DNA from 2 places in the Alteromonas sp. 07-89-2 genome. Region 2 is predicted to be linked to the other one. Evidence: predicted binding sites of a transcription regulator. Region 2 holds the regulator's gene; the other holds the start of a gene.
What was found. Region 2 encodes MetJ, which represses methionine synthesis genes. Its sites were predicted from a motif close to TAGACGTCTAGACGTCTA; they were not measured.
Positions count from the first base shown of each region.

Region 1: a site for MetJ is predicted at 2,757-2,774, ahead of serA (phosphoglycerate dehydrogenase). Genes of this name have one in related genera too.

Region 1 covers NZ_VTYM01000014.1:71,116-77,254, forward strand. The annotation lists gene F0261_RS11080 (YdiY family protein) at 1-172, shown strand, start outside; gene F0261_RS11085 (YdiY family protein) at 386-1,144, shown strand; gene serA (phosphoglycerate dehydrogenase) at 1,271-2,500, opposite strand; gene rpiA (ribose-5-phosphate isomerase RpiA) at 2,849-3,505, opposite strand; gene F0261_RS11100 (5-formyltetrahydrofolate cyclo-ligase) at 3,596-4,369, opposite strand; gene F0261_RS20115 (ATP-binding protein) at 4,503-6,131, opposite strand.
Region 2 covers NZ_VTYM01000005.1:154,161-160,299, reverse strand. The annotation lists gene metF (methylenetetrahydrofolate reductase) at 1-849, opposite strand, end outside; gene metJ (met regulon transcriptional regulator MetJ) at 1,011-1,343, shown strand; gene F0261_RS05615 (malic enzyme-like NAD(P)-binding protein) at 1,507-2,742, opposite strand; gene F0261_RS05610 (hypothetical protein) at 3,421-3,738, shown strand; gene rpmE (50S ribosomal protein L31) at 3,944-4,156, opposite strand; gene priA (primosomal protein N') at 4,608-6,139, shown strand, end outside.

The DNA.
Region 1 (6,139 bases), on a different contig from region 2:
GGCGGGTGAAGAAAATATGAAATCGCGGTCAGAAACTTCGCTTTCAGCCAACGTATTCGGCTCACTGGCGATGAAGCTATCCTTCATACTAAACCATGAAACAGACACCGCAGAAGATGTCGCAGCCTTAAGCACAGAGACCTCCGTGGCGCTGGTCTATCAGTTTTTTTAGTCAATTAGTGTAAATTAACGGGCTATCTATGGCTTTTTACCGTGTTCGCATTGACTGAGAGCTTTGAAAATGTACACTGCGCACCATTGTTTGTAGTGCTTGCCGCCTCGCGGCACTGTCTAGCAGATCTCTTTAAAAACTCGTGTTGTACCGCCTTGCAGTTCAAAAGGTATTGAGTACAACGAATGGACCGATAATCAATAGGATTGTTCAATGAAAAAGCAAGTGCTTGCATCTTTAGTTGCAATTTCTCTTTCTCCAGCCGCTTTCGCCCAAGACGATGAAGTTAAGCCTTTTACAATGGAAGGCGAACTAGGTTTTATTTCGACTTCAGGTAACACTGAAACCACGTCAATCAGTGCGGGTATACAGGCTCACCAAGAGCTTGAAAAATGGAGTAACGACTACGTTTTAAAAGGTCTATACAAACAGGAAACGGTTCAACAAGAAAATGATGCAGGCGAGCAAGAAGATATCGAGTTTACTTCTGCACAGAAGTTCTTTGGTTCAGCCCAGGGTAACTACAAACTAGAAAATCCTGATAACCGTTTATTCGGCTTCGCTTCATATGAAGACGACCGTTTTAGTAACTTTAATTACCAATCAACTATTGCGGCGGGTTGGAACCAAAAAGTACTTGAGAACAAGCGCCACACCCTTGAATATTCAATCGGTCCTGGTTACTCATTCATCGAAACTCAGGATGGCGAGGATCTTGACAGCGTAATCGTTCGTGCGTCATCAGCTTATTCTTGGAAAATTTCAGATACCGCTAAATTTACGCAAACAGTGAGTACCGAAGTGGGTTCTGACAACACGAAATCTCGTGCTGAGTCTGCACTTACAGCTACAATCAGCGGTAATCTTTCAATGCGTCTTTCTTTCAAACTTGATCACAACACCAATGTTGACGACGACGTTGAAAAACTAGACACAGAAACTGCAGTTAGCCTAGTTTACAACTTCTTCTAAGCCTACCTTATATGCACAGCGCACCGAAGTAGGGCTGGGCACTTCAACGCATTGAAGTAAAATCACAGGCATAAAAAAACGCTGCACATTGTGCAGCGTTTTTATTTAGTCTTAAAACAACTCTTCTTAGTGAAGAATACGTGTCTTAATTGTGCCATCAATTTGCTGAAGCTCTGCAAGTGCCTCATAACCACGGTCTTCTTTAACATCAACTACTACATAACCAATTTCTGCGTTAGTTTGTAGGTACTGGGCTTCGATGTTGATGCCTTTTTCTGCAAACGCTTGGTTAATCTGAGTAAGAATACCTGGCTGGTTTTTGTGTACGTGAAGTAGGCGTGAACGACCAGTATGTTCTGGCAGTGACACTTCAGGGAAGTTAACGGCTGACAGCGTTGAACCGTTGTCGCTGTACTTCGCGAGTTTACCTGCCACTTCAATACCAATATTTTCTTGCGCTTCTTGCGTGCTGCCGCCCACATGCGGGGTCAGAATGACATTATCGAACGCGCGAAGCGGCGATTCGAATTCTTCAGTATTAGATTTAGGCTCAACCGGGAATACATCAATAGCAGCGCCGTTTAGTTGGCCGCTTTCCAATGCCTTCGCAAGCGCATCGATATCTACCACAGTACCGCGAGACGCGTTAATCAAAATGCTGCCTTTCTTCATTTGAGACAGTTCTTTTTCACCAATCATATCTTGAGTTTGTGGTGTTTCAGGAACGTGAAGTGAAACAACGTCAGAGGTATTAAGCAGCTTTTCAAGCGATTTTACTTGGGCAGAATTACCTAGCACAAGCTTGTCTTCGATATCGAAAAATTGAACGCGCATACCTAGGTGTTCAGCAAGAATACTCAGCTGTGTGCCTATATGGCCATAACCAATGATACCAAGTGTCTTACCACGGGCTTCATATGAGCCGACTGCCGTTTTTTCCCACTCACCGCGGTGAGCCTTGGCATTTTTACTCGGCACCTGGCGAAGTAAAAGGATAATTTGGCCAAGTACAAGTTCTGCAACCGAACGAGTGTTGGAAAATGGCGCGTTAAACACGGGAATGCCGCGGCGTTGGGTGGCTTCAAGATCAACTTGGTTGGTGCCAATACAGAAACAACCGATAGCCACAAGCTTTTGTGCTGCTTCAACTACCTTCTCTGTAATTTGAGTGCGCGAGCGAATACCAACAAAGTGGGCGTCTTTAATTTTCTCAATTAACTCGTCTTCAGGAAGAGAGGTCTTGAGAAATTCAATATTGCTATACCCATTGCTTTTTAGTGTCTCCAAAGCACTTTGGTGAACACCTTCCAACAACAAAATTCGGATCTTATCCTTCTCTAATGAAACTTTGCTCATGAACTCGCTATCTCTCACTGATGTAATTTTGGTTTGCTTGCACCGCCAATCCAAGACTCTCAGAAACTTGCCAGTATGAAACACAAAGCTGTGTATAACCAGCGCTGCAAATACATCGCTTTGCAGCTCTGAAAGCCTTGCTTGGGCGTTATTGCTACCAAGCTTTTATAATCACGTTGATTGCTTTCGTTATTAAGGAATTGGCCTTAACTAACGTAAAAGTTGAGACGCTTAGTGAACTTCTTTTAAGGACATCTAGACGTCTAAACGGAAACTAACAGAAAACGCGTTAAGTTGAAAGTAGTATTTTGTATAGCTTTTCACCGCACTATACGTCTTACTCAGTTATCACTTAAAGGTTTCAACACCATTATCTGTAGCACTTAGCACTATGTCCGCGCCTCGTAATGCGAAAATGCCGTTCGTTACCACGCCAGGAATGTTATTTATTTTTTGTTCTAGCTCACGAGGATTCAGAATCTCAAGGTTGTGAACATCTAAAATAACGTTGCCGTTATCGGTGACAACACCTTGTCTATATTCAGGATCGCCACCAAGCTTTACTAGCTCTCGTGCTACGAAAGAGCGAGCCATGGGAATAACTTCAACGGGAAGGGGGAACGAGCCCAACACAGGAACTCGCTTACTTTCATCAACAATACACACAAACGTGGTCGCCGCACCGGCTACAATTTTCTCGCGAGTGAGTGCTGCGCCTCCGCCTTTAATCATATGCTTGTGTTCGGTCACTTCATCGGCACCGTCGATATAAACCGATAGATTGCTGACTTCGTTTAACTCGAATACCTCAATGCCTAAGGCTTTTAAACGCTCGGTAGAGGCTTCTGAACTTGATACTGCACCTTCAATTTTGTGTTTAATTTTACCGAGTTCTTCAATAAAGAAATTTACGGTAGAACCTGTACCCACACCGACAATGCTGTCTGCTTCAACATATTCGATGGCTGCTTTGGCTACGGCTTGTTTTTTTGCGTTCTGATCCATTGTCATTCTCCGACTTATTGTGTTCGCAAGTGTAACTTATAAGCGCACGTGAACCCACAAGTTCGTATGTTCAATTTGTTATAATGACTATCACGGTTTAGTGAATTGCAGTGTGCGCGAGGGCGTCACGATGGCATCAAGGGGGACATCCCATGGTGCAACGGGCAGAGCATCTACTTCTTGAATGTCGTGGGCAATACCCACTAACTTAGGCGTTTTACTAACCGAAAATGAATGTGAATCTGGCGCGCGTTGGGTAAAACTCAAAGTTCGGTCGTAGTAGCCGCCCCCCATACCCAGGCGATTGCCGTTTACATCAAACCCTACAAGCGGCATAAGAATAACGTCGCATTGCCTAACAGGAACGACGTTTTCACACGACAATACTGGCTCTTCAATGTTGTACTTATTCTTCACCAATTGAGAGTGCTGGGTATAAGACAAAAATAACAAATGTCCTTTACATACGGGGTGTAATACAGGTAGAGCGAATTTTTTATCATGTGAAGACTGCCAAATAGACTCGATAAAATAGGTTAAATTGACCTCGCCATCGTTAACCAAATATCCGGCTATGGTCGTGCTGTTATCAAGAAAGGGCAGTGTACGTAGTCGTGAAGCAATGCGCTTAGCGGCGTCCGTATGTTGCTGGTTAGTTAACCCTCGGCGTGCCTCGCGAAGCTTTTTTCTAAGCTGAGCGCGGGCCTGCATGTCTTCATTAGAAACGCTTGTTTGTATGGTTTGCGACGGCGCAATCAGCGTTGGTTTCATTGCTAAAGCTGGTGCTGAAGCCGTTTCCGTTGAATTAATCTTGTTAGACGCCAACGATCTAGAAGTACCGCTTCCTGAAGATGAGGGGGACATGGTAGAGGAGTTCTCCTGTCTTACAATTGAGTTAGCTTATACTACCACGGCTGTTAAAAAGGTTTGTTGGGCTAGGTAAAGATGACTCAGGTAAAATCACTGTGGTAAAACTACTTAAATAAAACGAATAGATTCATTGGTCTGCATGCCCTAAATAGTGATTGAGCACACGCACCAATTCGCTACTATCTATGGGTTTAGTGAGTACGTCATCAAGACCTTGTTCTCGCAAATATTCAGGCTGGGTAATGACATCGGCCGTCAATGCAACAATGGGCAAGTTTGGCTTAAACCCCTTTATTTTCGCTGTTGCTTCATCGCCTTGAATACCTGGCAAATTAAGATCCATAAGAACTAAGTCGACTGGATTAGACTTGGCGTATTCAACGCCTTCCTCGCCAGTGCTTACCACAGAAAGCGACACGCCCAGTTTTTCAAACAAGGTTTGAATAACAACTTGGTTTATATAGTGGTCTTCAACTACCAATACATTTACTGAGTTATCTATGTTTACTTGGGCGACAAAGCTACGCGGTTGTGCCTCAACGAACTGGTTTGCGCTTAGGGCGTCGGCAGGCAAGGTCACACTTATTCGGGTACCGTGATTCAACTTACTACTAACTTTAATAGACCCGTCCATGAGCTCGACAAGGCGCTTCGATATATTCAAGCCTAAGCCGGTTCCACTTATCTGACGGGCGTTTTCCATTCGCTCGAAAGGTGTAAAAAGCCGCTTTTGATCGTCATCGCTCATACCAATGCCTTGATCAATGACATTAAATATTACCTTGCCGCTTTTGTATTTTACCTGCGCTTTTACTGACTTGCCGTGATTAGTGAACTTAATCGCATTCGACAGCAAATTAAGCGCAACTTGACCAAATTTGGTGTCATCGAAAAACAACGAGTCGGGCACAGCGTCATCAATACTGGTGCTAAATACGATACCGCTGTCTTCAGCGCGGATCTTAGTAAGCGAAAATAAGTGGGTGAAAAAGTCTTTGGTATTCACCGCGCGTGGCATCACACGCATTTTCCCCGCTTCTATCTGCTTTATATCTAAAACAGAATTTACTATTTCTAAAAGCCTTTCACCGCTTTGGCTTACATGAGAAAGCGGGGTGGTAAATGACGGGGGTAAATTTAACTTTTGGGCTTCGCCTTCAAGCAACTGACTAAACGTATTTATGGCATTAAGCGGTGTTCTAATTTCGTGGCTTACGTAAGAAAGAAAGTCAGACTTGAATTGACTGGTGCGCTCAAGCTCTCGGTTTTTCCGCTTTAACTCTAAATGTGCTACTACCGATTTACTTAAGGTTTGGAGCGAGGCTTTTTGTGTTTCGGTTAGCTTGCGTGGTTTGCTATCAATGGCGCAAAGCGTGCCAATTGCATGGCCAGACGGGGTAATTAATGGTGCGCCGGCGTAAAACCGAATATCAGGCGCGCCAGTCACCAGCGGGTTATCGTGAAACCGGGGGTCTAACGTAGCGTTAGGTATTTCAAACACATCGCTTTGCAAAATAGCATGTGAGCAAAACGCGATGTCTCGTGATGTTTCTTCTGCGTCTAAACCTACTCTTGATTTAAACCATTGGCGGTTTGGATCAATGAGGCTGATAAGCGCAATAGGGGTTTCACAAATTTGAGAGGCCAGGGCTGTAAGGTCATCAAAGAGTTGTTCAGCTTCAGTATCAAGTACATCGTAGCTGAGCAGTTCGGCAAGACGTTCATCTTCATTTTGAGGGAGGGGCGCCGCTTTCATAACCGTTG
Region 2 (6,139 bases):
GTAGCTTAATTCACTGCGGTTCAACGTATAGAAATGGAAGTGTTTTACCCCTTCTTTAGCCAATACCTTTACCTGATCCATGGCGATGTTAGCACCTATTAGGTTACGTGTGGCTTGGTCGTCGGCATCAAGGCCGTCGAACATTTTGTGTAACCATCCCGGCACATGAACATTTGTGAACCCCGCAAATTTCACCAGTGTTTGGTAGTTGGTTACCGGCAAAATACCCGGAACGATATCTAAGTCGACACCCGCTGCGGCTGCACGGTCTCTAAATCGAAGGTACACACTCGTATCGAAAAAGAACTGGGTTATCGCTTCTGTGGCACCTGCTTCTGCTTTGCGCTTGAGGTTTAGTAAATCAAACTGCGCATTTGGTGCTTCAGGGTGCTTCTCTGGATAGGCAGCAACAGAAATATCAAAATCGGCAACGTCTTTTAGCAAGGCAACAAGATCAGAGGCATACATCTCTGTTTTCTCTACTCCTGGCGGTAAATCGCCACGAAGCGCAACAATACGGCGAATACCTGAGTCCCAGTAGTCTTTTGCAATTTGCTTAAGCTCATCACGGCTAGCATCAACACAGGTCAAGTGAGGAACCGCCGCGACACCGGTTTGCTGCTGAATGCGTTTTACAACGTCGTGGGTTCTGTCACGCTCACCGCTATTCGCGCCGTAGGTTACCGACATGTAGCTTGGCTTTAGTGGCGCTAGACGTTCAACTGACTTCCACAGGGTCTGTTCCATGGCTTCCGTTTTAGGCGGAAAGAATTCAAAAGATACATCAATATCACGCAGTTCCGACAGGGACTGGTTTAATGCATCGATACCTTGTGCGTAAGAAACCATGGCTTTTTCTCTCAAAAATGTATTCTTATAGACGTTTAGACGTCTAAATTAAAGAATATATGTCTAGACGTCAAGAGGTTTACACTGCTCAATTGACCTTTTCGTGAACTTGTTTAGAATTTCTCTTCATAACATAAAAAAGAGTAGACCGAGTTAGTACAATGGCAGAATGGAACGGTAAATATATTCACCCCTACGCAGAGCATGGCAAGAAGAGCGAACAGGTAAAGAAAGTCACTGTCTCTATACCTATTAATGTGCTTAAGGCGCTTACTGATGAGCGTACTCGCCGCCAAATCAATAATTTGCGTCACGCCACTAATTCAGAACTGTTGTGTGAAGCATTTTTACATGCGTTTACCGGTCAACCATTGCCTAACGATGATGACCTGCGCAAAGACAATCCTAATCGCGTACCGGCTGAAGCAAGACGCATTATGGAAGAAATGGGCATTGATCCAAGCTTCGAAAACGATGTGTCGGAAGACGACTGATATTTGGTATTAAAGAGAAACGGCGCTTTGTTGTAAGTTATTGCTAGTTGATAACCCACAACACGGCGCCGTTTTTTATGTACTTGTATTCTCTGAGCGCACTTTTTAGCAAATAAAGGTTGAGCACTAGCCCCTTCATTTTTTTGCCTTATGTACCAGAATTTTATTCTTCTGGGCTTTCAGGCACGCGTGCAACGCCAGATTCAATCGCAGCCTTAGATACCGCGGTAGCAATACGCTCGCATAAACGCGGGTCCATAGGTTTAGGAATAATGTACTCCTTACCAAATGTCAGACTAGTACTCTTACTGGCAGCTAGTACTTCTTCTGGTACAGGCTCCTTCGTGATAGCACGAAGGGCTTCTACTGCCGCTACTTTCATTTCATCGTTAATGGCCGTTGCACGAACATCTAGTGCTCCACGGAAAATAAACGGGAAACACAGTACGTTGTTAACCTGGTTAGGGTAGTCCGAGCGTCCGGTAGCCATAATAAGATCTTTACGTACTTCGTGAGCAAGTTCAGGCTTTATCTCAGGGTCTGGGTTAGAACATGCAAATACAATTGGGTTTTCAGCCATCAAGGCCAGTGTTTCTGGTGGTAAAACATCCGGTCCTGACACACCAACAAAAATATCCGCGCCTTCCATTACATCTTCAAGCGTACGCTTGTCAGTATTGTTAGCAAATAGCTTTTTGTGCTCAGTTAAGTCTTCGCGACGAGTATGGATAACGCCTTTTCTGTCTAGCATATAAATACGCTCACGCTGGGCACCACACTTTATAAGCAGTTCCATACAAGCGACCGCTGCTGCACCGGCACCCATACACACAATTTTAGCGCTCTCTATGCTTTTACCCTGAATTTCCAGAGCATTAAGCATGCCCGCTGCAGTTACAATAGCGGTACCGTGCTGATCATCATGAAATACCGGAATTTTACAGCGCTTAATTAGCTCTTGTTCAATCTCAAAGCATTCAGGCGCTTTAATGTCTTCTAAGTTAATGCCGCCAAATGTGTCAGCGATATTCGCTACCGTATTAATGAACTCTTCGGTCGTACGATGCTTCACTTCAATGTCAATGGCATCCAAGCCAGCAAAGCGTTTAAACAGAAGGGCTTTACCTTCCATAACAGGTTTCGATGCCAGTGGGCCTAGGTTACCCAATCCTAAAATCGCAGTTCCGTTACTGATAACGGCAACCAGGTTTCCTTTACCCGTGTATTTATAGGCGTTATCTGCGTCTTCGGCAATTTCTCTGACCGGTTCGGCAACGCCTGGGCTATAGGCAAGAGCAAGGTCATCGACGCTGTCTGCTGGCTTAGATAACTCTACGCGGATTTTTCCAGGTGTGGGTTTGGCGTGATAGTCGAGTGCGTGTTGTCTAAAATCTGACATGTAAAAAGGTATCCTTAGATGTAGGGTTCATCGGTGTTTTCGTTCACGCTCTGTAGCTATTTTATTGTCGTTATAGTTATAGGTAGATAAACGTAAGCGCGTTACAACCAAATAATGACAAAGTGATTATAAATAGTTGTTAGCACTAGGGTTTGTTGATCTTTGTTTTACAGCAATCATCAATAGGCCCCAAGGTGGCATGTGGAAAAGCAGACTAGGCGTTAACCTTTACTGATTTTGTTCACATACCTTAATGGATACAAGCCTCTGGTTTATGTACCCAAAAGCGCCACAAGTCTTGAAAGTAATGCATTATTCACAGAATTAATGCTCACTATCAAAGTGCCGATCGCAACTCTAACACAGCCAATCACTGTGTACATATCTGATCAGAATTCTCATATACCAATGTAGGTTAGGCATACTAATTAGACCAGTAAAATGGGGCTATAATTGCCATTCATGCTATTTATTTTGACTTGTTATAACATTCTGTAGGTCTATTGTGTGGAGGGGGAAAATAAAGCTATCAAAGGGATCTACGTTCTCATAAATGCATTGGACAGAAACCCAAATCAGGAAAATAGAATGCAGGGAGACACCTCGTTAATTCTCCATCCAATATTTCTGATAAAATCCTGTGAAAGCCCACTCAAAATTCGCGCTGAAGGCGAGGATATGACAGAAAGAAAACTAATAACCGTGTTAACCGATGTGTGTGAAAGCGTAAAATCTACCAATAATGGATTTGTTTGGCTAACTCACGTAGGACATTGGAGAGCGCCGCAAGTGATTGCCGTGTTTAATACTGAGCAGGAGAAGCAGCGGGCGTTAACTAATGGTTGGGATATAGACTTCATAAACCAAGTGAATATTGCTTTGGCGTCAATTAAGTCAGCACCCGTTGGTATTTATTTTGATAGCGAAGAACAGTGTAAGAAAGTGAGTGGCGGCAATTGGGATAGGCATTTATCTAATGTTAAAAACCTTCACTGAGTTCAGGTTACGCTGGATGTTGTAAATTAAGCTAAAAACGTTTTCAGAAAGGCGAGTTGCAGGGCTTGTTACACTGGCTAGGTACAGGCCTGACGTAGGATAACGGCGGTAAAGCGCTGTTTGGCACACCTTGTTTGTGTGAAGCGTGAATTTTAAGCAATAAAAAAGCGCCATAAAGGCGCTTTTTTTGAACTGGATATCAGGCTTACTTTTTGCCCAATGCACCGAAACGCTTCTTGAAGCGATCAACACGACCACCAGTGTCAACGTTACGTTGCTTACCAGTGTAGAATGGGTGACATGAAGAACATACGTCTAGGTTGATGTCTTTACCAAGCGTAGAGCGAATGTTCATTACGTTACCACATGAGCAAGTTGCTGTGATTGCTTCGTATTTTGGGTGGATATCTTGTTTCATTGGGTTACCTCACATAATAAGGCCGTATCGCTATACAACCCGAAGTCGCACACCATACGTTACTTAATTCAAATGATAAGTCGTTCAAAGAACAGCCTATCGCAAAAGAGCGGCGCATAATAAAGGATGGCAGGGCCTTGATCAAGCGGTTTTTGGCCAAATGCTAAACAAGAGAGCTAGACAAGGCAGCCGTATAAAAAGGCCAAACAAAAAACATTCCTTTTATGCTTACCTGTAAAGTATGTTTAAATATTTGTCTTTCAAGGCTGGGCCAGATGCTCTAGTGGCAAAATCATGCGCCAATAGCAAAATGTGTAGCTAGCTGTTAGCAGCGCAAACTGCTGTAACGTATAGGTCTGCAAGAAGCCTCAGTATAATTAGTTTCAACATAAGAAGCTTAGTAAGCGCATTACGCGCTGTAACAATCGTCAAATAAGGTAGAACCTTCGCAATGGCCTTTATCCAAGTTGCCGTGCCAGTGCCGCTGCGCCAACTTTTCACGTATACCCACGATAACGCACTAAGTGCGGGTGTAAGAGTGGTTGTGCCTTTCGGTCCGCGCAAACTTGTGGGTGTAGTTGTTGAAACCCTACACAAACCTGAAAGCGACATTGAAAACTCCAACAAGCTAAAAGCCATTGAGTCGGTACTGGACGATACCCCCATTATAGAAGAGGTGTTGCTGAAAATGGCCCAATGGCTGTGGCAGTACTATCATCATGCGCCGGGTGAAGTGCTACACGCCATGCTGCCTGTTTTATTGCGCAAAGGCGAGTCAGCAGCGCCAACACCTCAAGACATGCTAATGCTTACCGAAGAAGGTAAGCAAACGACTGCAGACACGTTATCGCGGGCGCCTAAACAACAAGCCTGTTTTACTGCAATGGCTGGTGGTGCCTTATTAGCATCCCAAGCGCGCAAGCAGTATGGCGCACCTGCGGTCAAAGCGCTCGTCGAAAAGTCATTGATAAGCATTGAAGAAGTCGCGCCTGAATTTAAGTCAGGCAGTTGGCTTGCCTCGTTATCGGTGTCTGAAAAGCCAATTCCAGATACTGAGCAGTCGGTTGCCATTGCCGCACTTAATCGTCAGCAGGGCAACTTTGCGGTAAGTTTGCTTGAAGGGGTTACCGGTAGCGGTAAAACGGAAGTGTACCTTCAAGCCATCGAACCCTTACTGTGCGACGGAAAACAAGTGCTTATACTTGTGCCAGAAATTGGGCTGACGCCGCAAACGGTGTCACGCTTTGAAAAGCGCTTTGGTATTGCAGTGGGCGTTTTACACTCTCAGCTTTCTGATAAAGAACGGCTACAGGTGTGGCAGCGAGCAAGAGCTGGTGAACTTGGGATAATCATCGGTACTCGCTCGGCTATTTTCACCCCGCTGCACAACCCCGGCATGCTGATTGTGGATGAAGAGCACGACGAGTCTTTTAAACAACAAGATGGACTTCGCTACCACGCCCGTGACTTGGCAGCTATGCGGGCTAAGCAGCACAATATTCCTCTTTTATTAGGCAGCGCCACGCCCGCACTCGAAACACTTAATAATGCGCTAAGCGGTCGCTATGCCCATTTGCAGTTAACTAAGCGAGCGGGAGGGGCGAAAAGCACGCATCAGCATGTGTTGGACGCGCGTGACCAACCCATTCACTACGGTATTTCGCAAGGCTTGCTAACGATAATGCGCCAGCATATCAACGCGGGAAATCAGGTATTGGTGTTTGTGAATCGCAGAGGTTATGCGCCAGCGCTGCTTTGCCATCACTGCGGCGAAACCGTCATGTGTAAGCGTTGTGACCGCCCGTATACGGTGCATAAAGCGCAGAACCGTTTGCAGTGTCATCACTGCGGCGGTATGCGTTCAATGCCATCAAACTGCGAAGCGTGCCATCACAATGAATTAGTTACGGCGGGTACGGGCACCGAGCAAGTCGAGCAAGGGCTTGCAAGCTTATTTCCCGGTGTTAAACAGGTACGAATAGA